DNA from 2 places in the Psychrobacillus sp. NPDC093200 genome. Region 1 is predicted to be linked to the other one. Evidence: a T-box and tRNA genes for the amino acid it is inferred to sense, from the RefSeq annotation. Region 1 holds a T-box; the other holds one or more tRNA genes.

Region 1 (15,273 bases):
AAAATGGAGGAAGGCTTTTGAAGAGAGAGAAGCTGTAGTAATGCTTCCATCCCCGACAGTTGCATTATCGGAACATGGTTTTCTAGTGCATATTGCTCCATTTCAATTAATATGGACTCTCTCGGTTTAATAAGATTTTTCATAAAGTCTTCACTAATGTTCATTGCTTTGTTACTCCTTTTAGATGCCAGGTTGGTTCCTTATGTAGTGTATAGGGTCTTTGTACTTTCTCGAAATTCTACTCCTATAGACAAGTATATTCAACTGTTTAATATTACAGGGTCAATGAAAAAACCCATCTAATAATAACATAGCAGGAGAAGGAAAGCGATAACCTTCCTTCTCCTGCATGCTTATTATTTTAAATGTTCGTCAATTTTTTGAAGATGTTCCTCATATGTGACGGAGAAATAATTTTTTCCTTCTTTATCAGCTAGGAAATAAAAATACTCAGTATCTTCTGGGTCCAAAGCAGCTTCAATGGAGGACTTCCCGGCATTTGCAATTGGACCAGGTGGTAATCCTTTGTTTGTGTAAGTATTATATGGGTTTTCATATTCTAAGTCCTCATATAAAACGCGCTCTTTATGACTGCCTAGAGCATAAAGCACAGTTGGATCTGTTTGTAATGGCATATCAATCTCTAATCGGTTGTAAAACACACTAGAAATTTTCTGACGATCTGTTTGAGCAGTAGCTTCCTCTTCTAACAATGAAGCAAAAGTCAAAAGCCAGTGAACAGATTTTTCTTCTGCTTGTAATAACTCATAATAAGGTGCCATAGTTCTATCTGTCTGTGCTAATAACAATTCTGCAATCTCTTCATTAGTCGGTTTTTCTTCGAAAAAAGGATAAGTCGATGGATATAAATAACCTTCTAATGCGTAACGGACGTTTTCGCCTTTAATTTCTTCTGTAAGCAATGCAGGATATTTTGCCATCATTCTTTCAACAAACTCATCACTAGTAACTAGTTCAAAAAATTCCTTTGAAGAGTTTCCTGTTTTCTTTTCAATTACTTCTCCAATTTGTTCTAAAGTTAAACCTTCTGGAATTGTTAAAGAAAATAGTGGTTCTCTGTATATTTTACCAGTTTTTAGGCTTTCGATAATTTCATCTAAAGTCATATCCTTAGATAAATCATACGTGCCAGCCTGAAAATCAGATTGGTTATTAAATTTTACATAGTATTTAAATATCCTAGCATCTTTAATAATACCATTCTTTTCAAGTGTAGAAGAAATGCTATCAATGCCAGACCCAATAGGAATTTCCACCGTTACTTTTTCCGTCGAATCTGGATCCATCGGTGAAAGTGCTCCTTTAACATAGTTATAACCTATGTATCCGCCAATAGCTCCAACTAGTATAATGAATAAGGCGATTACTAATACAATTCTTCTAACAAGTTTTACTTCTTTTTTTTTGTTTTTCATTCGATTAAACATTATCTCTTTTTTAGATTTGTTTTCCACGGGCTTGCCCCCTTTTTTCTCCCTTATTATACATGATGCTGTACAAAAAGAAAAAGGATGGCTTGAGAATACTCAGTCCATCCTTTTTAAGCTTGAATTAGTCTTCGTCTTCTTCTGTTTCATCTAAAAACGTATTTAACATTTCTTCAATCATATCCCACTCAGCATCATCTTCGATAGGAAGTAAATCTCCGTCTTCTCCGTTTTCATTTGGAGTAAAGGAAGAAGCATGAATTTCGATTTCTTCGTTTTCATCCTCTTCAGCACCGATTGGATAATAAAGTACATAAGATTTACCAAATTCCTCTGATTCAAATGTAAATAGTACGTTACAAAGCTGTTCGTTCCCGTTTTCATCAACTACTGTGATATTTTCTTGTCCGTGGTCCATTTGTGGTCACCTCATCTGTTTTTTCTATCAAGATATCCCTGTAAAATCATTACAGCTGCCATCTTGTCAATAACTTGCTTGCGTTTTTTTCGACTAACATCCGCATCTATTAACATACGTTCTGCAGCCATCGTTGTCAATCGTTCATCCCATAATGTAACAGGAAAGTTGTATTTATCAGTTAACAGCTTGGCAAATTGCTCTGATGCCTCTGCACGGGGACCAATCGAGTTATTCATGTTTTTAGGAAAACCTACCACGAATTCACTTACTTGATGTTGTTTTACCAATTCATCAATCCGCTCAATTCCAAATTCTTGCACATCTTCGTTAATCTTGATTGTTTCTATGCCCTGGGCTGTCCACCCGAGAGCGTCACTTATAGCAACACCCACGGTGCGAGAACCGACATCTAAACCCATTATTCTCATAATTACGCCTCATTATTCTTTTTAATATAGAACTTGACTAACTCCTCTAAAATTTCATCACGTTCTAATTTACGGATCATATTTCGAGCATCTTGATGGCGAGGAATATAAGCTGGATCACCAGAAAGTAAATAGCCAACAATTTGATTGATAGAGTTATACCCTTTTTCCTCTAACGCAGAGTGGACCTGAAGCATCACATGTTTTACTTCTTGTTCCATCGATTCCTCTGGGAAATTAAATTTCATTGTTTTATCAAATGAGCTCATGATCAGCACCTCGCTTTCAATTTGGTAATGAAGTTTGCTTAGTTATTTGTTAAGTATACCCTATTTTCGGATAAGTTTAAACTGATTTGATATATTCGTAAACTGAGTTAAGTGCGGTTTCAAGTTGGCTTGCGTCTTTAGCCCCAGCCATTGCGAAGTCTGGACGTCCCCCACCTTTACCGCCACATTGTTCTGCTACTAGTTTGACGATATTTCCAGCGTGGTAGTTCCCGCCCACTAAATCTTTTGTCACGCCTGCAGAAATCATCACTTTTTCCCCATCCACTGCTCCTAGAACTATTACAGATTTATCCATTTTTTGTTTTAGATCATCCATCATTTGTCGCAGTTGATTGTTATCTTTTGCTTCTACTTTAACAGATAACACGGTAACATTGTTAATTGTTTGTGCTGATGATAACACAGATGCTGCTTCACTATTTGCAATTTTTGCAGATAAGGATTCATTTTCTCGTTGTATGTTTTTTAAATCTAATAGTATTTGGGAAACCTTCATAACTATATCCTTTGGCTGAGCTTTCAATAATGATGCTGCTTCCGAAAGAAGTTGTTCCTCTTCCTTGACAACCTCAAATGCGCCTTTTCCAGTAACAGCTTCAATTCGTCGTGTTCCTGCTCCAATACCGCTTTCAGAGAGAATTTTGAAGTAGCCAATTTCTGATGTATTTTTAACATGTACACCACCGCAAAGCTCTAAAGAATAAGTTCCCATCTGAACGACTCTAACTATATCCCCGTATTTTTCACCAAAAAGAGCCATTGCTCCCATACTTTTAGCTTCATCGATATTATGGTAGCCAGTTACTACCGGAATATTATCCCACACCTTCTCGTTAACTATACGCTCAATTGTTTCAAGTTCTTCCTTTGTAACTTGTCCAAAGTGAGAAAAGTCAAATCTAAGTCGGTCGGGTCCAACGTATGAGCCCGCTTGGTTTACATGGCTTCCTAACACATCTTTTAGTGCTTGATGCAAAATATGTGTAGCAGAGTGATTTTTAATCGTCAGTCCTCTTAGCTTTTGGTCCACTGTTGCCACAACCTCTGCTTCAACAATCATTTCTCCTGATTCAATTACTACAGTATGAAGATTCTGTCCGTTTGGAGCCTTTTGGACATCTTTTACAAAGCCTCGGAAGTTATCATTTTCGATTACACCATGATCTGCGATCTGCCCACCACTTTCAGCATAGAAAGGCGTTTGCGTTAATATAACTTTTACCTCTTCGCCTTCATGTGCAGATTTTACAAGATCTTTCCCCAAAACTATAGAAGAAACTTTTGTTGTTACACTAAGAGTATCGTAGCCTATAAATTCGCTAGCGTCTTGAAGGTTACTAAATACCTCTGACTGAACTTGCATGGAATCTACGTTTTGACGAGCTGCACGTGCTCTAGAACGCTGTGCTTCCATTTCCGCTCTAAACCCTTCATGGTCAACCGTCATATTAGCTTCCTCCGCGTATTCTTCGGTCAATTCAATAGGAAAGCCATAAGTATCATATAACGTGAAGGTTGTAGTACCAGGAATAAATGATTCTCCCTTAGCTCGTTGTTCTGCGATAACCTTTTCTAAAATGCTAAGTCCATCATGTAACGTTTCGTGGAATCTTTCTTCCTCCGTTTTAATAACTCGCATAATAAAATCTTTCTTTTCTGTAACCTCTGGATAGAAATCTTGCATAATTTCTCCTACTACAGGCACTAGTTCAAATAAAAATGGTTGGTCGATTCCTAGCTGTTTTGCAAAACGAACTGCTCTGCGTAGTAGCCTTCTAAGTACATAACCTCTTCCCTCATTTGAAGGTAAAGCCCCATCTCCAATCGCAAAAGCAACAGTTCGAATGTGATCTGCAATTACTTTGAATGCAACGTCGTCTACACTATTTAGTCTATATTCTTTTCCAGAAATTTGTTCTGTTTGTCGAATGATAGGTATAAATAAATCTGTGTCGAAGTTGGTTGGAACATTTTGCACCACACTAGCCATACGCTCTAATCCCATGCCTGTATCAATATTTTGCTTTGGAAGTGGAGTGTACGTATGATCAGGGTTATGGTTAAACTCAGAGAAAACTAAGTTCCAAATTTCTAAATAACGTTCATTTTCTCCTCCTGGATATAGCTCAGGATCATTTATATCATTGCCATAGGACTCGCCTCGGTCATAGAATATTTCGGAGTTTGGACCACTTGGACCTTCTCCGATGTCCCAGAAATTTCCTTCTAATCGAATAAGTCTTTCTTCTGGAATGCCGATCTCATCTCTCCAAATAACATATGCTTCTTCATCCTCAGGATGGATCGTAATTGATAGTTTTTCGGGTTCAAAAGCCATCCATTTTTCATCAGTTAGAAATTCCCACGCCCAGTGGATAGCTTCCTTTTTGAAATATTCTCCAATTGAGAAATTCCCTAACATTTCAAAGAAGGTATGGTGTCTTGCCGTCTTTCCCACATTTTCAATGTCATTCGTACGGATTGATTTTTGTGCATTGGTGATACGGGGATTATCTGGAATCACTCGTCCATCAAAATATTTTTTTAGAGTTGCAACACCACTATTTATCCATAATAATGATGGATCATTAATGGGTACAAGTGGCGCTGAAGGCTCTTGTGTATGGCCTTTTTCGATAAAGAAATCTAAATACATTTGTCTAATTTGTGCACCTGTTAACTGTTTCATCTTTCATTCCTCCTAAAAAAATAAAATAAAAAAAGCCCTCATCCCTAAAAGGGACGAAAGCTATTATTTCGCGGTACCACCCTAGTTACATAGCAGTGTATTTCTGCCATGTCTCTCAAGAAACCTTAACGCGGTTAAACGGCAGGTATTAGCTGCACTCAGAAGTAGCTTTCCTAATTGTTATAATCTGGGGATTCTTTCAGCCATGGAACCCTTCTCTAATCAGGTAACAATAGTACTTTCTCCGTCTACATTTTCATATATACAATTCTGATTATAAGTAACTATTTGTCCTCTGTCAATCCGAATCTAAGAACTGATAGGGATTTATACCCTTCATGCCAATCATTGGGTCAATCGAATGATAATTGTCTAAGGATAAATAAGTAGTGACTAAATCATCATGCGTAGATTGACTTGTAGCTTCTTTTGCTTCTATTTCTTCAGCTATTGATTTTGCATCTTCTACTGTTTCTTCGTCCGCAAGACGTTCCTTTAACGTTGTTAAACGCTGTAAATCATCCGTTCGTTTCACTCCAAAAGTAAAAACTTCCGGATCACCACAAAGAATTAAAAAGTTTTTTGCTCTTGTTATACCTGTATACAACAAATTGCGTCTAAGCATTTTCATATAGCTTCTAGTAACCGGCATAATAACCGTTTGGAATTCACTGCCTTGTGACTTATGGACAGAGCAACAATAGGCAAGAGTAATTTGATTCAAATCATTTTTTTCATATGTTACTTCATTGCCATCAAATGATACGACTAGCATCTCTTTCTTTTCCACTGTTTCGTTTGCTTTAAAAAGAGCCACTACCTCACCCATATCACCATTAAAGACATTACTTTCTGGTTGGTTGACCAGCTGAAGTACTTTATCTCCAATCCGATAAATAGTTTCTCCGAAGGTCATCTCTTTTCTTGTACCGTCTGGATTTGGATTGACCATTTCTTGAATCATCTTATTTAGCGTGTCAATCCCAGCCGGTCCACGATACATAGGAGCTAGAACCTGAATTTCTCGGATGGATTGTCCCTTCGATAATGCTGCTTTCAAAACTTGTTCTACTACTTTAGGAATTTGTTCCGGAGAAGCCTTGATGAATGAGCGATCCTTAGTTTTCGCAGTTAGAGTTGCAGGCACACTTCCTTTTTTCATCTCGTGTGCTAGCTCAATAATTGAGGACCCTTCAGATTGACGATAAATATCGACAAGCTCCACTGTAGGTATCCTTTTACAAGCCAGTAGATCCTTTAATACCTGACCCGGACCAACAGGTGGCAACTGATCTTGGTCACCTACAAATATGACTTGAGCGTCTTTGGGGATTGCCTTTAAGAGCTGATGCCCTAGCCACGTGTCTAGCATGGAAGTCTCATCGATAATTACTAATCTACCTTCAATCTCTTTGCCTTCTGTATCATTATCTTCTTGCCCATTAAAACCGAGTAGTCTATGAATCGTCATAGCTGGTAGCTCGGTCGATTCACTTAAACGCTTTGCAGCTCTCCCTGTAGGAGCTGCCAAAACAATAGGAAACGGCTTTTGTTCTTTCGCCCATTCTTTTGGATCTAAGGATAGTCCATGTAGCTCTGCATAGAGCTCTACGATTCCTCTTACAACAGTCGTTTTCCCGGTTCCAGGCCCTCCCGTTAAGAGAGTTATAGTAGAGTTCAGAGCGGTTTCAATCGCCTTAATTTGTGTTTTTGCATATTGAACACCTAAGCGCTCCTCTAATGCCCCTAAATGCTTTTTAATCTCCGACAACGGAAAATGATGAAGGTCCTTCTCTGTTAACAAGGTTTCCACTTTCGAACTGATTCCCACCTCTGAAAAATATAGAGAAGGAATATAAAATCGGTTAACTTCCCCAACAATACGGCTTTCCTCTGCGAGTTCAATACAGCATTTGGTTATAGCATCATAAGAGATTTCTTCTCTTTGGGCATTTTCAAGCATTCTTTTAACGTCTTCAAGAAGTTGCTCAGCATATTGAAAAACATGTCCCTCACTCAGTGAAGATGATTGAAGTAAATGGTAGATAGCAGCTTTTATGCGGTCCGGATGATTTCCTTTTATCCCAAGCTTATAGCCTAGCTCATCAGCACGAACAAAACCAACACCCTCCACATCTTCTATTAAACGATATGGATTATCAGTTAGTTTAGAGATTGTTTCTTCTCTATAGACCTGATAGATTTTCATCGCTATTTGTGGACCGAAGCCCCATTCATTTAGCTGAATCATTACTTTTTCCAAGCCTAGATTTTGCTCCAAGGTAGCTCTGATTGTCTGCTTCTTTTCCTCTGCCAACCTTGGAATAATATCCAATGCAGAAGGGTCATCTAAAATTCGATTGATCGCATTTTCTCCAAGCTTTTTCACAATCTGCTCAGCAGTCTTTCTCCCTATTCCAGGAAACATATCACTTGAAAGATAATGGACTATACCTGTCTCAGTAGCAGGAACTTCTTTTTGAAAAGTTTCTACCTGAAATTGAACCCCATACTTAGGATGATTTTTAATATAACCAGTAAATTTATATGCCTCTTCCAAAACCAATGGAGGAAAATAACCAGTTACAATTATTTCTTTCTCCTTATATACGGTATTTGTTGATTTTACTTTTAATTTAATGATGGAGAACAGGTTTTGGGGATTATGAAAAATAGAGACGATTGGTCGACCAGCAATAAATTGCTTTTCATTATTAATCATTTCATTTGTCATCACAACCGCCTCCTAACTTTTTCTTAATTACGTAGAGAAATCATATCGTACACATATCTTGCTTGATCATAGTTTGGTTGAATGGTAAAAGCTTCTTTCAAATGCTTAAGGGCACTTTCTGTGTCTGAAGTAGACACGGCATATAATACCCCCATATTGTAATGAGCATCTGCATTTTCTGGATCTAATGCTAAAATTTCTTTGAAGATTGGTTCTGCCACATCGAACATTTCTATACTTGCAAGTGCTATGCCATATGTTAGCTTAATCTGAATATCTTGGGAGTCCAATTCATAGGCTCTCTGAAGATATGGAAGGGCAAGCTTAGTTTGATCCACTTTTTGAAAGCTTTTACCAAGCATAAAATAAGCATCCGGGCCTTCTATACCATTTGTAATTGCTTTTTCATATAACTTGGCAGCCTCTTCAAAGCGTTCAGCATTAAAATACAAGTTTGCTAAGCTATAGTATGCAGTTGCAGCATTTTCGTCTAAAGTAATTGCTTTTTGAAAGAAACGCTCCGCACGTTCGTTTTCATTCATAGAAGCTAGTAAATTGCCAAAATTAATATAACCAATTGACTCTTCTGGGTTTTCTTCAATTGCTTTTGTAAATAACTCTGCTGCTTTTTCATAATTTTCTTCTTGAATCGCTTGGATTCCTAGTTCATTAAAATTCAAATCCATTACCTCCGTTAACCTACATAATCCAGTTTAAGACCATCTTTAAATACTTCGTCAATTGTTGCTCCCCCAAGGCATTCATCCCCTTTATAGAAAACAACTGCTTGACCAGGAGTTATCGCACGAACTGGTTGATCGAATATTACACGAACACGATTGTCAGCCAGTAGCTCTACATGAACTCCTACATCTTCTTGACGATAACGGAATTTAGCTGTGCAATCAAAAGATGCTGGCTTGTCTAATGTAGTTGTAAAAGATAAATCAGTAGCAGTAAGGCTTGTAGAGAACAAAGCATCATTATTGATATTTTGTCCAACTAATAAAACATTTCTTTTCAAGTCTTTTCCTATAACAAACCAAGGATCACCTGAACCACCAATGCCTAAGCCATGACGTTGGCCAATAGTGTAGTACATTAAGCCATCATGTTTGCCCATCACTTTTCCGTCCATTGTTTCCATCGTACCTTGTTTAGCTGGTAGATATTGACTTAGAAACTCTTTGAAATTTCTCTCACCTATAAAGCAAATTCCAGTGGAATCCTTTTTAGTAGCTGTCGCAAGTCCTTGCTCCAGAGCAATTTCCCGCACTTTTTTCTTTTCTAAATGTCCAATTGGGAACATAACCTTTTCAAGCTGTTCTTGATTCAATTGGTTCAAGAAATAGGTCTGGTCCTTATTATTATCTCTGCCTCTTAGCATCCTCGTTTGGCCGTCTCGCACTTCTACTTGAGCATAATGACCCGTTGCAAGATAATCAGCCCCAAGTGCCAATGCATGCTCTAAAAATGCTTTGAATTTTATTTCTTTGTTACACATTACGTCAGGATTTGGTGTTCGTCCCGCTTTATATTCCTCTAAGAAATATGAAAATACTTTATCCCAATATTGTTTTTCAAAATTAACAGCATAATAAGGTATACCAATCTGGTTACATACTTTAATAACATCTTCATAATCCTCTGTTGCCGTACAAACTCCATTTTCATCTGTATCATCCCAGTTTTTCATGAAAATCCCGATTACATCATAACCTTGTTCTTTTAAAAGATAGGCAGCAACGGAGGAATCAACTCCTCCTGACATACCGACTACAACTCTTGTATCTTCTTTTCTCTTCATCATTACTCACTCATTTCAGTTATCCAAGAATAATTTCACTTATTTTGTTAGCTGCTTCTACAGCTTCTTCTTTAGTATTGTTTAGCCCAAAGCTAAAACGTACTGAGTTTCTTAGTTCTGGAGAGCTCTCTCCGTACATAGCAACTAGCACATGGGATGGATCTATAGAGCCTGCTGTACAAGCTGAGCCGCTTGAGGCATCGATTCCTGCTAAATCTAATTGGACGAGGAATGTCTCTACATCTGTTTTCGGAATACTTAAGTTCACAACATGGGTTAGAACCTCGTTCTGCGTCCCGTTGATTTTAAAATCTACTCCATTTTTCTCCAACTGTTTGACAAAAGCATCCTTTAGCTTACGATAATGCGAATTGTTATCCTCTATATTTTGCTGTTTAAGCTCAACTGCTTTGGCAAATGCAACAACTGCAGGGACATTTTCGGTGCCTGCTCGTTTTTTTCGTTCCTGCTGTCCACCATACAATAATGGCTTTAAATAAATATCTTTTCGTTGATATAAAAAACCAATTCCTTTAGGTCCATTAATTTTGTGACTTGATACGCTTAGCATATCAATATGGAACTCTTGTACATCTATTTTGACACTGCCGTAGGCCTGTACGGCATCCGTATGGAAGTATGCTTGGTGATCCTTTAGGAGATTTCCAATTTCTTTAATTGGCTGAATCGTTCCTACTTCATTGTTTGCAAACATTACAGAAACTAAAATAGTATCTTCTCGTAATGATTTTTTCAAGTATTCAATACTGATTAAGCCAGAACTGTCTACGGGTAGGTAGGTTATTTCAAAGCCTTCTTTTTCAAGTTGTTCACAGGCATGCAAAACAGCGTGGTGTTCTATTTGTGTAGTAATAATATGCTTACCTACATCTTTACGGGCATATGCTGTCCCAAATATCGCATAATTGTCAGCTTCTGTCCCACCACTCGTAATAGTTATCTCTGTTTCATGGCAGCCAATAGAGTGAGCTAGAATTGCTCGAGCATCGTCTAGTTTTTTCCTAGCGTTTCTACCTGTTTGATGAATACTAGATGCATTTCCGTATATTTGGTTTATTTCTTCTACAAATGTATTGACCACTTGTTCTGCCATTGGCGTTGTAGCAGCATGATCTAAATATATTCTATTCATGATGAACTCTTAACTCCTTATATATAAAACATATACCCTTTTGTATCTGGGTTTTCTTCCGAATATTTTGATAGGTCTTCAATAGTAGTTGTATCGAGTACATTCTTGACCGCATCACGAATTCTCATCCATAACTCTCTCTGCGGTGGAGCTTCCTCTTCAATTCCTTCAACTATTTGAATGGGACCTTCAAGCACACGAATGACATCGCCTGCAGTAATTTCATTTGGCGCTTTAGAAAGCATATAGCCTCCATAAGCTCCTCTAACACTTTTAACCAATCCAGCATTGCGCAATGGAGATACGATTTGCTCCAAGTATGCTTCCGATAAGGAATGCTCAGAGGCAATTTGACGTAGCGCATGAGGTCCTTCTCCGTATTGCTTACCTAGCGCCACCATAATTGTAAGACCATAACGGCCCTTTGTTGAAAATTTCAACTGTCCCACCTCATTTTTCGTTTATCCATTCATTCTTATATTTCACTATAAAAGTATTTATAGGACTTAGATTGTTTCTATTTAGATTAACTTCATAGGTAAAAAAATTCTTTCCCTAGTATAGCATAACTCATAGGGCTAACGACTTCAAAATGACTTTTTGTCTCATCTTCTATATAATAAAGGAACAAATGTACGTTTTGTATAACCAAAGCACATTCGCTTGTACCTGCACTGACAAGTAAATGATTATCTTTTGACGAACACGTTCCAGTACAATCAATTTGTAATAGACATACATTCGTACTTGAGTGTCTTAAATGTAATCTAGGTGCCAGATCAAAGTCACTCAAATACTTTATTTACAATCAATCCTCTCTTCAAAAACAGGATTTCAAATACGAATAAAAAGGAGAGATCATTTTGCAAAATGAACCTTTAGCTTATCGAATGAGACCTCAAACAATCGATGAAATTGCTGGTCAACAGCATGTAATCGGTAAGGATACTGCACTATATAAAATGATAATGAATGGGCATGTACCATCTATGCTTCTTTATGGAGATCCTGGTGTGGGCAAAACCTCTTTAGCTTTTGCGATTGCTGGGACAACCAAATTACCCTTTATTGCATTAAATGCAACTAAGGCCGGAAAAAAAGATGTCGAGGATGTCGTAGCAGATGCTCGGATTAGCGGAAAGGTAATTTTGTTTTTAGATGAAATTCATCGCTTCAACAAGCTACAGCAGGATACACTTTTGCCCCATGTTGAAAACGGTTCTATAATTCTTATCGGGGCTACAACGGAAAATCCCTTCCACGATGTAAATCCAGCGATACGCTCACGCTGTGGAGAAATAAAGCAGTTAAAGCGTCTTACTACTGAGGATGTAGATGTTCTTCTAAAAAGAGCCTTAGAGGATCCTGACAAAGGGCTAGGCAAAACTCCTATTAAAATCACCGATGAGCAACGGCTAAAAATAGCGGATGCTTCAAATGGAGATGCTCGAAAGGCATTGACTCTATTAGAATCTACCGTTTTTGCCAGCTTTGAAGAAAATGGCGTGACTGTAGTGGAGAATGGCACTCTGGATAGCCTTATCGATCGTGTAGGCGTCTTTGGAGACAAAAAAGGTTCACACTTTTATAATCTGTTATCTGCACTGCAAAAATCAGTTCGGGGTAGTGATACGGACGCAGCATTATATTATCTTGCCCATCTATTAGAAAACGGAGATTTGGTAGCAGTTAGCAGAAGATTATTGGTAATGAGCTATGAAGATATTGGACTTGCCAATCCTTCAGTGGGCCCACAAGTATTAGCTGCTATACAATCAGCAGAAAGACTTGGACTCCCTGAGGCACGCATCCCCCTTGCCAATGCCGTAGTTTTAATGTGCTTATCAGAGAAATCTAATTCGGCATATGTAGCACTTGATAAGGCTATTAGTAGTATACATTCAGGTAAAACAGGAGAAATCCCAAGTCATTTAAAGGATACTCATTACTCTGGAGCCAAGGAGCTTGGACATGGTGGCTATGTATATCCTCATGATCATAAAATAGGAACCTTTGGCGGTTGGGTAAACCAAACCTATCTTCCAGATAATTTAGTCGGAACAAGATTCTACGATCCAATAGATGCAGGGGAAGAGAAACGTCTTTCTGCTATTTATAACAAATTGGAGAAATTTAAGAAGGAAAAGTAGAAAAATAGCTTTTGTGCCTGTTGGCAATGCGAGAAATAGAGAAATTCATATACTGCTTTACCATGAAAAAACGCTACCGAAAAAATCGGTAGCGTTTTTTGTTCGCAAACTTAAAGGTGTGCACCTTCGAATTTAGTAATTACACACCCATTTTTCTGCGTGTATTACTCACTTTCTTGGTTTGCTGGCTTTTCATTTTTTGGTTGGCTGCTGGACCGTTTCCTTTTGCTTTGCCGCCACCAGCTTGGTTTTTCTTTTCTTCAAGCTTTTGTTTCACAGCTTCTTGAAGAGTCATTTTTTTCTTTGGCTCTTCTTGATTTGTTGTTTCTGTCATAAAGTTTCCACCTCGTTTGAAATGTGATTAGTTTTAGTATAAGTGATGTGGAAAAAACTGCAACCAATTACTGCACTCGATTCACTGTAATATTTTTCGTGATATCATTTATTACCCAGCTAGCACAGATTAATCCAACTACAGAAGGTACAAAAGCATTAGATGATGGTGGCATTTTTGCTTTACGAATTGCTGCATCTGGTTTTCCTACTGTCTCTACTACATCTTCTCTTACTACGATAGGACTTTCATCCGAAAAGACTACTGGGATACCTTTTGTAATTCGATCTTCTTTACGAAGCTTAGTACGAATCACTTTTGCTATTGGATCGGTATGTGTTTTAGAGATATCTACAATTTTAAATCGAGTTGGATCCGTTTTGTTTGCTGCTCCCATACTAGAAATAATTTTAATGCCTCGTTTTAAACATTCCTTCATTAGATGAATTTTATATACAATGGTATCAGATGCATCTATTACATAATCAATATTCATCTCAAAAAATTGTTCATAAGTTTCTTCGGTATAAAACATATGCATGTCAATTACTTCACATTCTGGATTAATATCTGCTATTCTCTCTTTCATCACCTCGGATTTTGATCGCCCAATTGTAGACATATAGGCTACTAATTGACGATTGATATTCGTAATATCCACGTTATCCTTATCAACTAAAATAATACGCCCCACTCCACTGCGAGCACATGCCTCTGCTGCAAATGAACCGACACCTCCGACTCCTAAAATTGCAACAGTTGTATTTTTCAAGAGATTTACACCCTCTTTACCGATAGCAAGTTCATTTCTAGAAAATTGATGTAACATACTAAACACTCCATTTATATCAGATTAGTTGGTTTTATCTTTTCACTTCTCAAATACTAACAAAATCATTATGCCTACGCTAGTACATTCTAAATTTATTACTGTTGTACCCACGACTCATATTATAAACTAAATGCAACTTTTAAGTCGATGTATCTAATATGTCGTCTAACGATAGCTAATCCTATTTCAAAAAGATTTATTCATTTCTTGTTCTTTTTTGCTCAGATAGAGATTACTATTTGATTATAATTGAGGAATTGGGGCACATGCCGACCTCAAAGCTCACAAAAAACCTCCTACAAATAATATGCAGGAGGCTGACTGTTTAAAGATAGACGAATCCCAATCGTGCCGACTAATAGAGCTTATCGTTTTGAACCCGCACAGAGCAGGTGGGTGTCCTCTTCACTGTCTTTGAAGTCCCTAGACTAGAGGGCATGTCATCAACAATAAAAGTTAGACTCCCGACGATATAATTGTTCGGTCAAAACTGATTGGCATTTTGCGAACACATCAGGATTCGTATTACTTGTATATTATCACAGATATTAATGAATTTCAAATGAAACAACACACTATAATTTAACTATTCTGAATAATTATTTATAGTAAAATTTTCATACTCATACTTAATTCCTTTAATTTATGATTAAAGTCACCACTTAAAAATTCTATTGAAAACTAGTCCTAGATGTCCCTACCTGTGAATATTATTCATAGACAAGACATTTAACGGAGGTCTATTTGTGAATTCACTGATGACGTATTTTATTCTTGGTGTCTCCTTGGCGGCACCCATTGGCCCTGTAAAGGCTACCCTACTTAATACCGGTATAAAGAATGGATTTTTTCATGCATGGTTTTTTGGTTTGGGTGCCATTGCAACAGATATACTTTATATGCTTATGGTGTATTTTGGAGTGGGACAATTTATCGACAGTCCAATGATGAAAACTTTTTTATGGTCTTTTGGCTTCTTTGTTCTGA
Region 2 (15,273 bases), on a different contig from region 1:
GAAGAGTTTTTAATAGCTTTAAAACTTGAGCTTGAACAGATACATCTAAAGCAGAAACAGCTTCATCACATATAACGAAGGAAGGATTTAAGGCGATAGCTCTAGCTATCCCAATCCTTTGACGCTGCCCACCACTAAATTCGTGAGGATAACGTTCGTAATGCTCCTCTCTAAGCCCTACTTCATTTAGGAGGTCTATTACAGCATTACGCCTTTCTATTTTTGTTAAGTTTGTATGCATAACAAAGACCTCTTCTAATGCATGCCCAATTCTCTGTCTAGGATTTAGGGATGCAAAAGGGTCCTGAAAAATCATCTGCATTTCCTTAACAAACTTTAACTTCTCTTTTCTCTTAAGGTTTTGAATTTCTTTTTCCTTAAATATTACTTTTCCAGCTGTCAGTTCCTCTAGTCCTAAGATGGCTCTACCTAAGGTAGATTTGCCACAACCTGATTCTCCAACTACCCCAAGGCTTTCTCCTTCATATAACTTAAGGTTTACCTCTTGAACTGCCTGCACATGACCTTGAACTCGTTTTAATATCCCGCCTTTAATAGGGAAATACTTTTTAACTCCATTTAATTCAAGGAGGACCTTCTGATCAGTTTTGGGTGACAAGTTGACCATTTTTTACTTCCTCCTCTTCGTATAACCAGCAACTTACCATGTGGCCCTGCTCGTCATTTATCTCTGGTGGTGCCAGCTCTTTACACTTTGCGGTGGCAAACTTACAACGTGGGTGAAATCTGCAACCTTGAATTTTCTCCTGCAGACTTGGAAGAGAGCCAGGAATAGGCTCTAATTCAAAATCAGGATCGTCTACATTTGGCACAGAGTTTAAAAGTCCTTGAGTATACGGGTGTTTTGGATTTTTGAAGATATCTTCTACCATGCCTTCCTCAACCTTCTTGCCTGCATACATCACCATAACCTTATCCGCTACCTCAGCTACTACTCCCATGTCATGTGTAATGAGCATGATGCCCATATTTAGCTTTTCCTTTAACTCATTGATGAGGTCTAATATTTGGGCTTGTATTGTCACGTCTAATGCTGTTGTAGGTTCGTCCGCAATAAGTAAACCAGGATGGCATGAGAGAGCAATTGCAATCATAACCCGCTGTCTCATTCCTCCGCTCAGCTCATGGGGATACTGACTCATCCGTTTTTCAGGATAAGGGATTCCTACTTGGTTTAGCAGATCAATACCTTGTTTGTGTGCCTCCGATTTAGATAATCCATGATGAAGCATTAAAGGCTCTCTCAATTGGTATCCCACTGTCAATACTGGATTGAGTGCTGTCATCGGCTCTTGGAAAATCATCGAGATCTTATTGCCCCGCATCTTTCTCAATTCTTCGTATGGAAGGCTTTGAATTTCTTTTCCCTCATACTTGACTTGACCTGCAGCGATTTTACCATTGCTTGGCAAAAGACCAATGACTGACAAGGATGTAATACTCTTACCACAGCCAGACTCACCAACGATGCACAGTGTTTCTCCTTTTGAAACAGAAAAGGAGACATCTCGCACGGCTTGAACATTACCGTCTGCCGTGCGAAATTCAGTTACTAAATTGTTCACTTCTAATAATGTCTCCCTCATCAGATATACCTACTTTCCAGTTACATTTTTTAATGTCCATTTACCAGTGGAATCTAGGTTCAATCCTGTGTAGGTGTTATCCAAAGCCGATGTAACAACTCCGTGATACATAACTACTACAGCATTTTCTTCTAGCATTAATTTGTTTGCTTGGTCTAATAATTTTGCGCGCTCTTCTTGATCAACTGTTGTGCGTGATTGCATTACTAAGTCGTCAAATGCTGCATTGCTATATTGTGCTCTGTTAGATGAGCCTACATTGTCACTATGGAAGTTCGGGTAAAATAATTCAGAACCATCTCCCGTTACATTTGACCAGCTTAAGAATGTTAAGTCATATTCGCCTGCACGAGCTGAGTCTAAGTATGTTGCCCATTCCATAGACTCGATTTCTACTTTAAATCCTGCCTCTACTAGTTGAGCTTGTACTATTTCAGCCATTAATGTTGTATTAGCACGGTTAGCTGTTAATAATTTTAGTGGTTGATCACCGTATCCATTTTTCTCCACTAATTCCTTTGCATGATCCAAATCGTAAGGAGTTCCAGCATTCTCTGCTGACTTATCATAGCCAAATACCTTTGGTCCAACTACGCTATCACTTCTAACACCTAATCCATTCAATTTAGAGACAAACGCATCGCGATCTATTGCTGAAACAACTGCTTCTCGGAATTCCGGATCTTGATTCATTTCTTTTAAGTGGTTAAATGCAAAGTAATAGACTGGAGAGCCATCTATTTTTTGAATGTCAATGTTGTCCATCGATTCTAAACGATTGATTTGTTCTGTTGGAAGGTTATCGATAAATTGAACCTCACCTGTTTGTAGCATAGAAATTGCTGTAGAAACCTCAGGAACCACCTTGAACACTACTTTCTTTAAATCAGGTGCTCCGTTCCAATATTCTTCGTTTGCTTCTAGCTCCAACTGGTCTCCAGGTGTCCAACTAACAAATTTAAATGGTCCTGTACCTACTGGCTCTTTCATCAAATCTTGTTTTTGGTCAGCGCTCGGGCTTACGATTGCCGAGTTTGTATGAGAGAGTGCTGCTAAGAACGCTCCATAAGGATATTTCGTTGTAATTTTCACTGTGTATTCATCTTCCACTGTGATTTCTTCCACTGATTCTAAAAGAGAAGCACGTGGCGCACCAGTTGCTGGGTCGCGTAATTTATCAAAAGTATACTTAACAGCTTCAGCGTTAAATGGAGTTCCATCATGGAATTGTACGCCTTCTTTTAGTTTAAAGATCCATGTATTTTCATCAGGATTTTCATAGGATTCTGCTAATTTTGGTTCAATTTCCAATGTTTCTGAGTTACGTTGAAAAAGTGTTTCATAAACCTGTTCAATAACATTTGCAGAAGGAGAATCGTTGGTCATGATTGGTGACAAGCCAACAGCATCTGTTGTAGTTGCATAAGTAAAGGTTTTACCACTAATATCGCTTCCGGAACCACCGTTTTCTTTTGGTGCTGATGAGGATTCTCCTCCAGAACAAGCTGCTAGCACGATTGAAACAACAAATAATAAAATAAATAACCATTTTTTCTTCATTTTCATATTCTCCTCTACTTCTTTTTATTGGATGTCCATATTTGGATCTAATGCATCTCTTAATCCGTCTCCTAGTACGTTAAAGGCAAACACGGTTAACATAATTGCTATTCCAGGAATAATTGTTAAATGAGGTGACGTCCACATATAACTTTGCCCTTGTGAAATCATTGCTCCCCATTCTGGTGTAGGAGGCTGTGCCCCTAATCCTAAGTAACTGAGAGAAGCTGTTGAGAGGATAGCTGTTCCCATTCTCATTGTGGCAAACACGATGATCGGTGCCATGGCGTTGGGTAGAATATGACGAATCATAATCCTTAAATCAGACGCTCCTAATGATTTTAGAGCCATAATGTACTCTTTTTGTTTAATAGAAAGTACCGAACCTCTGACTATGCGCGCGCAGCTTGGTATTGACCAAATACTAATGGCTATCGCCACATTGACCAAGCTAGTACCTAAGATAGCTATGATTAACATAGCAAGCAGAATTCCAGGGAAGGAGAAGAGCAAATCTACTATTCTCATAATGATTCCATCTAGCTTTTTATAATAGCCACCGAGCAACCCAAGAGTAATTCCTCCAAGCAACCCAAGACTAACGGCTGCGATTCCCACTAATAGAGAAATCCTTGATCCATAAACAATACGAGACCAAACATCTCGCCCATAATTATCTGTCCCTAACCAATGTCCGTCTGAAAAGACTGGAAGTTCACTTGCTACAAGGTTTTGCTTTGATGGGTCATATGTTGCTAACCATGGAGCAAAGACAGACATGATAATCAGCCCTAAGATAATAGCAAAACCTAAGACTGCCAATTTATTTTTAAAGAGGCGCTTCATCGTCGTAACTATTACCTTATCCTTCTTTCTTGTTGCAGTTGGAAGTTTATTATTAACTGAAATGGTATTAGACATATGATCCCTCCTTCTTAGTCATAGCTTATCCTTGGGTCTATGAATGTGTAGACAATATCAACAAGGAGATTCACGACCACGAATAATGTTGCAACTAATAAAACGGAAGCCTGTACCATTGGGAAATCCCTTTGTGCAATAGCATCCACCATCAACCTTCCAACTCCGTTGATTGCAAACACTTTTTCCGTAATAATTGTTCCTCCGAGTAAGCCACCAAAGTTAACACCAATGACCGTCACTACTGGAATCATTGCGTTTTTTAGAGTATGTACCCAAATGACTGACCTTTCTTTTACACCTTTTGCTCTGGCCGTTCTTACATAATCGGCTTTAGCTACCTCTAGCACGGAGGATCTTGTCATCCTCGAAATCATTGCTGCTGCACTAGTGCCAAGTGTGATTGCAGGAAGGATCATCTGCTTAAAGCCTTCTAACGTGTAAAAAGGTGCTGATAAACCACCTACTGGAAGCCATTGTAAATTTACAGCAAATACTAATATCAACAATGCTCCCAACCAAAAGTTCGGTATGGATATTCCTGCAAGTGCTAGAGTAGTAGATGTCATATCGAGCCATGAGTTTTGCTTTAAGGCTGATATCAATCCGGCAACCACCCCTATTATGATGGCGACAATCATACTCGCAATGGCTAACTTAAAAGTATTTGGTAGCCGGATAGCTATTGCCTCAGAAACTGATTGTTTAGATTGATAGGAGTAACCAAAATCTCCTTGAACCGCATTTTTTACATATCGACCGTACTGAACTAGGAAAGGATCATTTAGTCCCAAGTTTTCTCTTATGGACTCCAAATCCGATTCGGTTGCTGTCGGCCCACCTACCATAGTGGCAGGATCCCCAGGCGCTATGTACATAGATGAAAATACTAGAAATGATATACCGAAAAGCAAGAAAAGAAGCTGTATACCACGCCTTACTATTAAAGAAATCACAATCCCACCAACCTTTTCTACACTTGTTAATCATTTCTTTGTTTTTGGTTAACAAATGACTGAATTTTAATAGTTTTGATTATAATACAACAATTCACAAAAATCTATATGAATTTTCAAATAAATTTATTTATTTCATTTATTCTTTACTTTTAGACTTAATAAATAATTTATCCATTACTTTTCGAATAGAATATCTCCTATTTTATTACTTTATGTATTATTATTATTTTGTACAAAAGTAAACGCTTCCATTCTTTTTGTCCATGCAAAAAGGCATCCTCTAAAGGATGCCTTTTATAATTTTAAGCCACTACGACTTTTAAATCTTCTCAATAAAATATGGCTTTCAACTCTCGTAATACCTTCTAATGCATACAACTCTTCATTGATAAATTTTTCTAGGCTAATGAAGTCATCAACTAACACATGCATATGTAAGGTGGAAGGTCCTGTCATTTGGTAGCAACTCGCTACACTTGGGTTGTTTGCTAGTTTCTCTGCAACTTCCACTAATGATGAAGGCTCACAATCCACTTCAAAAAAGCCGGATACCCCTTTACCTACTTTTTCAGAATTGATCACTACAGTGAATCTTTCAATAATTCCTTCCTTCTGTAGTTGATGAACCCTCTCCCTTACAGCAACTCTAGAAAGATTTAATTCCTTCCCAATGTCTACATATGATAATCGACCATTAGCTGTTAACAGTTCTAGAATTCGCTTGTCTACCGCATCAATTCCCATTGTATATCTCCCTCCCATCTAATATAATAGATGATTAACTTTACTTTAGAAAGCAAAAATATCATTATAACGACATAATGTAAAGAAAAATACAGTTTACTCTTTACATTGAAAAAATCTATATATCTTTTGCATATACATAATGCGTGGTTGAACCAAATAGAAAATTTTAGAACACATAATTAAAGGCAAGAATGCGTTGATTTAACAGCATTCTTGCCTTTTCAAGTTCTATAGTTTTGTTTTTGGAAAGGCTAATTGAAGAGCCTTCCTATTTACATTAAGCTAACAGCTTCACGATTTCACGGTTAAATGCCGGAATATCGTCAGGCGTACGACTTGTTACTAGCTGATTTTGACAAACGAATACTTCTTCGTCATGGAACTTAACGCCAGCATTCTCTAGATCCACTTGAATGGATTTATAACCAGTTGCATCGCGACCATTTAATGTTTTCGCAGTAATTAAAAGTTGTGGTCCGTGACAGATTGCAAATACTGGTTTCTTAGCATCCATAAAGTATTTTGCAAATTGTACGAAGCGATCATCCGCACGTAAAATATCTGGAGAAAAACCGCCAGGAATGAACAATGCATCGAATTCCTCTGGTTTTACATCATCAATCCCATAGTCAATCGTTACATTTACTTCTCCGTTTTTACCTGTTACTTGTTTTCCAGCCTCTTCTTCAATTGCAAACACCTCGTGCCCAGCTTCGTTTAGTGCTTGTGCTGGTTTGGCGTATTCTGAGTCCTCAAACATATTTGTGATTAATGTTGCTACTTTAGCCATTTCCTCACTCCTCAATTGTTTGTTCTCTCTTATAATTCCACACTTTAAGGTGCATTAAACATTTTTGATAAAAATAATAGTTGAGGATAGACTAATCGTCTAATTCCTTTTAGAATTCTCCCTACCTTTGTTGGGTAACCTATCTGAAAGGAATTGAGAACATCAGAAAACAACTGCTATGTACTATGACTCTTTACATACAAAAAAATCCTCGACCATTAGGAACTAACAGTCGAGGATGCAAAATATTTATATTGAATGATTTCTATTTATTCTACTAGGCCCATTTCAGCTTTTACAACTTCTACGATACGGCTCACATAGTTTTCACAGTCTTCCTCGGAGGAAGCTTCTACCATTACACGCACTAATGGCTCTGTTCCAGATGGACGCACTAATACACGGCCGTTTCCAGCCATTTCAGTCTCTACTTCGTTAATAATTGCTGCTACTTTTTCATTTTCTGTTACAGCATGCTTATCTGTTACACGAACATTAACTAGTTTTTGTGGGTATATCTTCATCTCAGCTGCAAGCTCTGAAAGTTTTTTACCAGTTACCTTCATGATGTTCACTAACTGCAAACCAGTCAGCAATCCATCGCCTGTTGTATTGTAATCTAGGAAAATAATATGTCCTGATTGTTCTCCACCCAAGTTATATCCATTTTTCTTCATTTCTTCTACAACATAGCGATCTCCTACAGCAGTTTTAACGCTAGTCATTTCATTTGCCTCTAGCGCCTTGTAGAAGCCCATATTACTCATAACAGTAGAAACTACCGTCTGGTTATTTAAACGTCCTTGGGAATTTAAATACTTGGCACAGATGTACATAATTTGGTCGCCATCAACTATGTTACCTTTTTCGTCCACTGCAATAAGTCTGTCTCCATCACCATCAAATGCTAAACCAACAGCTGCTCCCTTTTCCAAAACAAATTTCGCTAGGCCGTCTGGATGAGTAGAGCCTACTCCATCATTAATATTTAAGCCATTAGGAGAAACGCCCATCGTTGATAGGTCAGCATCTAAATCAGCAAATACATGAGTCCCTAAAGAGGATGTAGCCCCATTCGCACAATCTAAAGCAACATGGATACCGACGAAATCTTCATCGATCGTTTGCTTCAAGTATTGAATGTATTTTTGTCCGCCTTCGAAGTAATCGGAAACCGATCCAACTCCCCCACCAGTAGGTCTAGGAAGTTCGTCCTTCTCTGCATCAAGCAGTTGCTCAATCTCTTCTTCTTGTTCATCGGAAAGTTTAAAGCCGTCTGAACCAAAGAATTTGATGCCGTTATCTTCCACAGGGTTGTGGGAAGCAGAAATCATGACACCTGCATCTGCACTCATTACTCTAGTCAAATAAGCTACACCTGGTGTACTAATTACACCTAAGCGCATTACTTCTACCCCAACCGATAAAAGACCTGCAACAAGGGCGCCTTCTAGCATATGACCAGAAATACGTGTGTCTCTTCCGATCAATACCTTTGCTCGTTCCTTTGACTCTTTTGTTAATATATAACCGCCAAAACGACCTAATTTAAATGCAAGTTCTGGTGTTAGTTCAGAGTTTGCTACACCTCTTACGCCATCTGTCCCAAAATATTTTCCCATTTTGATCTACTCTCCTTAATTACCTGTTATCCTGCTTTTATGCTTCTATTATCGTTAGTTTTGCTTCGGATTCAGATGTTTGCCATTCTATATTCGAAGGGCCATCAATTTGAATAGGGAGAATCGCTTCTCCAACTTCTGAATTTTGTGCATCAACATATATGGATATATCCCCTGATTGCACTTTCTCTAATGCTTCAGCTGTTCCCTTTCCCACTAAAACGACAACCCCATCTGCAGGAACATTAAACTTACTCTCTAATTCCTCAGGTAAACCCTTTATAGCGATTTTCATACCTGGAAAGGATTTTTCTATTATTTCACTGGATGCAGATGTATCCTCTTCTTTCACCGTTTCTTCTGCCTCAGTTGTAGAAGGGGCTTCGGTGACATCAACCTTTACTTCAATTTTTTCTTGAGATATCCTTGTGATTCCTTCAGGTTGAGTCAGCTTCACATCAAATGTACCGGCTTTCTCAATTTTACTCACATCTACATCGACATTCAACCTATCAATTTTATCCACCGTTGCTCGTGGGCCATATATCCGAACGGTTTCTGTGTCTTTAGATATATTATTGATTGTTAACCCAGCCTTAGGCGTTCCTTTTCTCACAATCGAAATTGGTACTTCTTTACTGTATTCTTCCACAGTCAATTTAACTTGCACGGTCCTTGGTTCAACAGATACATCTAATTTGTTCAGGTCTAAGTCCAGGACTCTGACACTTGCTTGCTGTTCAAAGGACTTATTGATGCCTTTTTCACTTGAGATAGTTGCTTTTACATAACCTATGCTTTGAATGATACTTTTTGCACCTGTAATCGTAACTGTTTTTGGTTCCACACTAGAAGATTTTAATACATAGTTCTCTGCTAATAAGTTTTCGTTCATATCTAGGTCGACTTTAAACTCTTGTGTGATACGCTCCTCTATTACAACATTTACATAAACAGGATCAGTACGAACCTTTAACTTTTCGGAGAAATTCTCATTCGAAATGGCAACTCTATGTTCTCCAATTGGAAGTTCTCTTAAATCTACAAATAGTTTATAATCCTTCATGATTTTTGCTGATGTTACGAGCTGAGTAGGGCCTTCTATATTGACGTCTACCGTATCAGGTACTCCAGTCACAACTAAATTTTCATCATCATAATAAATCTCTACCGGTACTTCTCTTATCATATCTATCGTTTTGCTGCTTGAGTTCTGATTGTCAGATTCAATGTCAGATTTCACGGATACAAACAGCAGTATGGCAAAGGTAAGTGTGATAATTCGCAAAAGCCATGGATTATTCATCATTCTATCCATTTTGTTTCCCCCTCCATAGCCACTTAGAAGGTGTTGCTTGCTCCTCTGATGGACCAAACCAAAGTCTTGTTAAATGATTTTTAAATTCATCTATAGAAAGATTTCGATGTAGGTCTCCATTAGATGTAAGACTAACTGCACCTGTTTCCTCCGATACCACAATTGTTATCGCATCTGTGACTTCACTGAGTCCTATTGCAGCTCGGTGCCTTGTTCCAAGTTCTTTAGAGATAAAAGGACTTTCAGAAAGCGGCAAATAACAACCAGCAGAGGCTATCTTATTCTTTTGAACAATAACAGCGCCATCATGTAGTGGTGTATTTGGAATAAAGATGTTAATCATCAACTCAGAAGTTAAGTGGGAATTTAGAGTTATTCCTGTCTCTATATATTCCGTTAATCCAGTCTCTCTTTCTATAGAAATCAAGGCTCCTATACGTCTTTTCGCCATATAGCTAACCGACTTGGTCATTGCTTCTATTAAACGAGTTTGCTCTTCTTCTTCATGCAGTGAGCTTCTAGAGAACAATTTACCTCTACCTATTTGTTCTAACGCTCTTCTAATTTCAGGTTGGAATATTATAATGATAGCTAAGAAACCAAATTCAATTACTTGGTTTAACATCCAGCCTAGAGTATCCAGGCCTAGAAAGTCTGTTACTACCTTTGCAATGACTATTACAAAAATACCTTTTAACAATTGAACTGCTTTTGTTCCTTTAATAAGAGTTATTAATTTATATATAACAAACCATACGAATAAAACGTCTAAAATATTGACGATTACATTCACTGGCATCAAGTCCGTAAATTGTTCCATAAACGACATTGGGCATCCCCCACTTTTCCTCGCGAATCCATATAAAGTAAGTATAACATACATGTAGTATAGATTTCTCTTTCTAACTCTAACGAAAAAAGTCTATCCAAAGTTTCCTGGATAGACTTTTTATTCGTTTGTCTTTTCATTTTTAAAGAATGAAGCTATACCTTTAGCACTATCTTTTATGGTATACCATAGCCAATCGAATACTTGATTTATTTCCTCCGTTTTACCTGTAACATTTGCGGTAGAAGCCATATATTTAGAGCCATCAATAATGGAACCATTAATAACTGTTAGATTACCATCCAGTTCACCATCTACTCTAACATCCCCATTTTTAACTACCAAGTCGCCTTTAACGACTTGTCCTTCAGGGATTATAACCGTTTCTCCCTCGACGATTACATGCTCTTGCTTAGTAAACGAAAATTGCTGATCGTTATTATAATTTGAGAAAAGTGCACTACTCATTAACAAAAGAAACATTGCAGCTGCAGTCATAACCGGATGTTGTCTGAACCATCTGCTTACTCCAGTATGTGATTTCTCTTTTGGAAGTCTAGACATAACGGAAAGAGTAAAATCATTTGGTGCCTCTACATGAGCAGCACCCTTCACAAAAGCCACCACATCGCTCAGCTCGTGCATATGATTACGACATTCCGGGCATGATTGCAAGTGTGATTTGAGCTCCAGCTCGTGTTCACGACTAATTTCACCATCTAGATATTCATGCATATAGTGAACAATTCGTTCTGGACACGCACTCATCATGATTCCTCCTATTACAGATTAGGTTGTTTACTTAATTGTTTTCGAAGTGCTTCCCGACCTCTATGAATTCTTGTTTTCACTGTACCCAATGGGAGGTCTAAAATTTCACTAATTTCCTGTAAAGATAATTCCTCCATATATTTAAGTACAATTGCGGATCGATACTTATCAGGAAGCCTGCTAATCTCATATTGAATTCTTTCTTGTAGCTCTAGCTTCATCAGTTCTTCTTCAGGAAGTTCCTCAGACGCTGCAATTTGGGAATACATATCTAGACCTTCCGTACCCTTTACTTCTGCATCTAAATAATAATCAGGCTTTTTTTTACGTATACGGTCGATACATAAGTTTGTTGCTATACGATAAAGCCATGTTGAAAATTTTCTTTTTTGATCAAACGTGTGAATATTAATATAGGCTCGCACAAATGCTTCCTGTGCAATGTCCTCAGCCTCGTGACGATTGCCAAGCATTCGATAGCAAACTTGGAAAAGCCTATTTTGGTAAAGGTCGACAATCTCCGCGAATGCGTCTTTATCTCCTTTTAACACTTGTTTTATTCTCTTGTTAACTAACGCATCCATCGTGTGATTTTCCCCTCCGCTCTATGCGGCTGTCTCTACCTATACGTTTAAGGATTCAACAGGTTTCATTTTTTTATGTTATTTTTAATTTTATCAAACATTTCCAGCTTTGTGTTGATTTTAAAAAAAGAAAAAGCAGACCATTTGCCTGCTTTTCAAAAAAATACTTAAAACAATTATATTAAACTTTCTCCAAATAATGAGCCCATAAGTGCGACTGCCGCATCAGCTGTTCTATTTTTTTCATCCAGGATAGGGTTTACTTCCACAAACTCCGCTGAAGTAATTAAATGGGAAGAATACAGCATTTCCATAGCTAAATGACTTTCACGATAGCTTATTCCACCTGGTACTGGTGTCCCAACTCCAGGAGTATAAAGTGGATCTAGTCCATCTAAATCTAATGATAAATGAACTCCGTCTACTTTACGTTCTAGGAAATAAGCCATTGTTTGATTCATAACCTCTGTCATCCCGAGTTTATCTATTTCATGCATGGAGAAAACTTTAATACCTTTTTCTTTAATCAGTTCTCTTTCCCCTGGGTCAACTGAACGTGCTCCGATGATTACAATGTTCTCCGGTTTAATCTTTGGCGCAAAGTCACGGATATTCACTAAATCATCATGACCTAGGCCGATACTTACTGCTAGCGGCATTCCGTGAATATTACCTGATGGAGATGTTTCAGCTGTGTTTAAGTCAGCATGAGCATCATACCAAATAACACCTAGATTTTCATATTGATCCGAGAGCCCTGCTAATGTACCAATTGCAATGCTATGATCTCCTCCAAGGACAAGTGGAAATTCTCCTTCTGTCACAACGGAATGGACTTTGTTAGCTAAAGCTGTATTTGCTTCTATCACTTGTTCTAAATTTCGAAGAGTTGTATTAGGTGACTTTTCTTCTCTAGTTTGACTGATTAAAATGTCTCCTTCATCTTTCACCGTATGCCCAAGAGCTTTTAAACGCTCAACGACACCAGCATATCGTATGGCACTAGGTCCCATGTCGACTCCTCTTCTATTTTGCCCAAGATCCATAGGAACACCGATAATTGATACATTTAATTTATTCATTATTTTATACCCCCTTCAGTTCATACATCCATTGTAAATCCTAAGGGTCAGTTGGCTCAACCGAGCAATTTTATGTATATTTATTCAATAAAAACTTTAGTTGTTTTTTAACCTCTGCCCACTCATAATCCACTATGGAGTATACCACTGCATTTCTAACTGTTCCATCAGACCTGATGCGTTCATTTCTTAACACACCTTCTCTGATACCCCCAATCCTTTCAATTGCTTGTTGAGATGGCAAATTTAGCTCATCAGTTTTAAACTGTACGCGGATCATACCAAGATCTTCAAAGCAATAATTGAGCAGCAAAAGTTTACATGTCGTGTTCACATGTGTACGTTGATATTGTTTTCCATAGAAAGTAGAACCGATTTCACAAGCATGATTAACTCGATCTATGTTATAAATGCGAGTAGTACCCATTATTTTTTTGGTAGTAGTGTGTTCTACTACATAAGCAATAGCATTTTTTTGGTCATTCATCTGCTCAATACCAGCTTGTAGCCATTGCCTTAACTGCTGCTCATCCTCTATCTTATTTAGCATATATTTAAATACGCTAGGCTCGTATAGCTCCCATAGCATAGATATATCCGATTCGGTTAATAACCTTAACGTAACGTCTTTATGAGTTAATTTTTCCACCGATTACACACCCTTTGTTCTTTTTTCTAATCATAACGCTTTTAGAGTATGATGAATATATTTTTTGAATCAAAAAAACTCCTCCCATATTAAATGGAAAGAGTTTTATAGATGGAGCCTAGCGGGATCGAACCGCTGACCTCCTGCGTGCAAGGCAGGCGCTCTCCCAGCTGAGCTAAGGCCCCACAATTTATGCTGAGCTAAGGCCCCACAATTTATGCTGAGTTGTAATGGCTGGGGTACCTGGATTCGAACCAGGGCATGACGGAATCAAAATCCGTTGCCTTACCGCTTGGCTATACCCCAATAACTGGTGGAGGGGGACGGATTCGAACCGCCGAACCCTAAGGAGCGGATTTACAGTCCGCCGCGTTTAGCCACTTCGCTACCCCTCCAGGCTAATCATAAAACATAAATGGTGGAGGATGACGGGCTCGAACCGCCGACCCTCTGCTTGTAAGGCAGATGCTCTCCCAGCTGAGCTAATCCTCCGTTGCTGTGTCCTAACTAAAAACCGGACAATAGATATTTTAGCATAAAACTTTCTTCAAAACAAGCACTTTTTTATGTATGTTTTCCCTGCTTTTAGTAATGAGAAAAGCTTCCAACCGGATTTGAACCGGTGACCTCTTCCTTACCATGGAAGCACTCTACCTACTGAGCTATGGAAGCATAAAAATGGCTCCGAAGGTAGGACTCGAACCTACGACCGATCGGTTAACAGCCGATTGCTCTACCACTGAGCTACTTCGGAACGTTCTTATCATTTAAAGTACAAATATAATTATAACAAGTATACTTTAAATTTCAAGCTTAATTTAGATATTTTCCCAATGAAATATTTAAAATGTAATATTATAGAATTTAAGGAGTTAAAGTAAAATATTTAGTTTAAATATGTGTCCTTTTTCTATATTTGGAATTATTCATTGGAATTGCTTCACCATGTTATATTGGCCTTTAAATATTTAATTATACATGGAAAGTTAGTTTAATTGATCCTTCTGAAATGGATAGTGTGTTTCCTGATGGCTTCAGACTGGTCTTTTGCTATAAGATAACCGAGGATTTTTTTGAGAGGGATTGTCATGACTTACGTCACGACAATCCCTCTCTTTTTCGGTCATCCTATTGCATCGACAGTCCTGCGCCAACCTACAACACTCGAAACGTTTTTAATGCAGCTTTTATAATAAGGGAATTGTTGTCCTTCCTACGAGTAGAGCGGCTCCCGAATATACAATTTCGGGAGCCATCCTATTTCTTTATTAATGGAGAACTTTTTATCTTTTTATTAACAAGTTTATGTTAAAGAGAAAGGTTGATTTAAAATTCACAAAAAGCGAGCGAGGAAGTGTATCTTCAAGCTCATGCATTTACTGTCCATTTTACTAAAGTGATTATAAGTTAAAATAGGAAATAATGACTTCACCAAATGGTTGAAATCAAGTGAATTATTACTCTTGGTATAAACATTATGATGTTCCAGACCACTTCAAATATTATAGAACCACCAATCTCACCTAAAATTTCTTTAAAAAACCCATCCTGCTTTTCTTTTTTTCTTTGCCATCCAACATCTCCGAATCCTCTAATTTATACCTTCGGTAACGAAACTGCCGCGTTAGTGTAACGTGAACACCTTCATAATTTTTTCTATTTTAACAAAAATATTCAGTATTGATTAAATTAATTTTAATACTTCATCAGAGCCATTAACAATAAATAGAACATCTTCATATATAAGAAACACTTAACATTATTAATGAATAGCATCTTTTGATTTAGATGCTTTTGAGCTGCGAAACCAGATGGACGGCAGATTTCTTCGTCA

The links. A T-box is a leader RNA that pairs with one kind of tRNA and senses whether it is charged. The one in region 1 lies ahead of alaS (alanine--tRNA ligase), so its partner is inferred to be a tRNA-Ala.
Region 2: it encodes a tRNA-Ala, which carries the amino acid that the T-box ahead of alaS (alanine--tRNA ligase) is inferred to sense. The anticodon was not compared.

Annotation. Positions count from the first base shown of each region.
Region 1 covers NZ_JBNNVC010000002.1:383,920-399,192, reverse strand. Annotated here, with positions in the region: gene ACQKNZ_RS09560 (O-methyltransferase) at 1-164, opposite strand, end outside; gene mltG (endolytic transglycosylase MltG) at 357-1,475, opposite strand; gene ACQKNZ_RS09550 (DUF1292 domain-containing protein) at 1,573-1,866, opposite strand; gene ruvX (Holliday junction resolvase RuvX) at 1,878-2,297, opposite strand; gene ACQKNZ_RS09540 (IreB family regulatory phosphoprotein) at 2,300-2,566, opposite strand; gene alaS (alanine--tRNA ligase) at 2,643-5,276, opposite strand; T-box leader at 5,323-5,536, opposite strand; gene recD2 (SF1B family DNA helicase RecD2) at 5,575-8,010, opposite strand; gene ACQKNZ_RS09525 (tetratricopeptide repeat protein) at 8,034-8,690, opposite strand; gene mnmA (tRNA 2-thiouridine(34) synthase MnmA) at 8,705-9,820, opposite strand; gene ACQKNZ_RS09515 (cysteine desulfurase family protein) at 9,837-10,970, opposite strand; gene cymR (cysteine metabolism transcriptional regulator CymR) at 10,988-11,410, opposite strand; gene ACQKNZ_RS09505 (replication-associated recombination protein A) at 11,834-13,120, shown strand; gene ACQKNZ_RS09500 (hypothetical protein) at 13,260-13,454, opposite strand; gene ACQKNZ_RS09495 (tRNA threonylcarbamoyladenosine dehydratase) at 13,522-14,283, opposite strand; RNA gene ssrS (6S RNA) at 14,622-14,809, opposite strand; gene ACQKNZ_RS09485 (LysE family transporter) at 15,033-15,273, shown strand, end outside.
Region 2 covers NZ_JBNNVC010000011.1:107-15,379, reverse strand. Annotated here, with positions in the region: gene ACQKNZ_RS20085 (ABC transporter ATP-binding protein) at 1-628, opposite strand, end outside; gene ACQKNZ_RS20080 (ABC transporter ATP-binding protein) at 603-1,607, opposite strand; gene ACQKNZ_RS20075 (ABC transporter substrate-binding protein) at 1,617-3,167, opposite strand; gene ACQKNZ_RS20070 (ABC transporter permease) at 3,192-4,088, opposite strand; gene nikB (nickel ABC transporter permease) at 4,103-5,044, opposite strand; gene ACQKNZ_RS20060 (Lrp/AsnC family transcriptional regulator) at 5,342-5,791, opposite strand; gene ACQKNZ_RS20055 (type 1 glutamine amidotransferase domain-containing protein) at 6,072-6,584, opposite strand; gene glmM (phosphoglucosamine mutase) at 6,854-8,206, opposite strand; gene ACQKNZ_RS20045 (CdaR family protein) at 8,244-9,524, opposite strand; gene cdaA (diadenylate cyclase CdaA) at 9,517-10,353, opposite strand; gene ACQKNZ_RS20035 (anti-sigma factor family protein) at 10,474-11,121, opposite strand; gene sigW (RNA polymerase sigma factor SigW) at 11,136-11,708, opposite strand; gene rocF (arginase) at 11,885-12,790, opposite strand; gene ACQKNZ_RS20020 (GNAT family N-acetyltransferase) at 12,861-13,439, opposite strand; tRNA gene ACQKNZ_RS20015 (tRNA-Ala) at 13,552-13,624, opposite strand; tRNA gene ACQKNZ_RS20010 (tRNA-Gln) at 13,671-13,745, opposite strand; tRNA gene ACQKNZ_RS20005 (tRNA-Tyr) at 13,751-13,834, opposite strand; tRNA gene ACQKNZ_RS20000 (tRNA-Val) at 13,856-13,931, opposite strand; tRNA gene ACQKNZ_RS19995 (tRNA-Thr) at 14,039-14,111, opposite strand; tRNA gene ACQKNZ_RS19990 (tRNA-Asn) at 14,119-14,193, opposite strand; partial or broken gene ACQKNZ_RS19985 (hypothetical protein) at 15,135-15,273, opposite strand, start outside.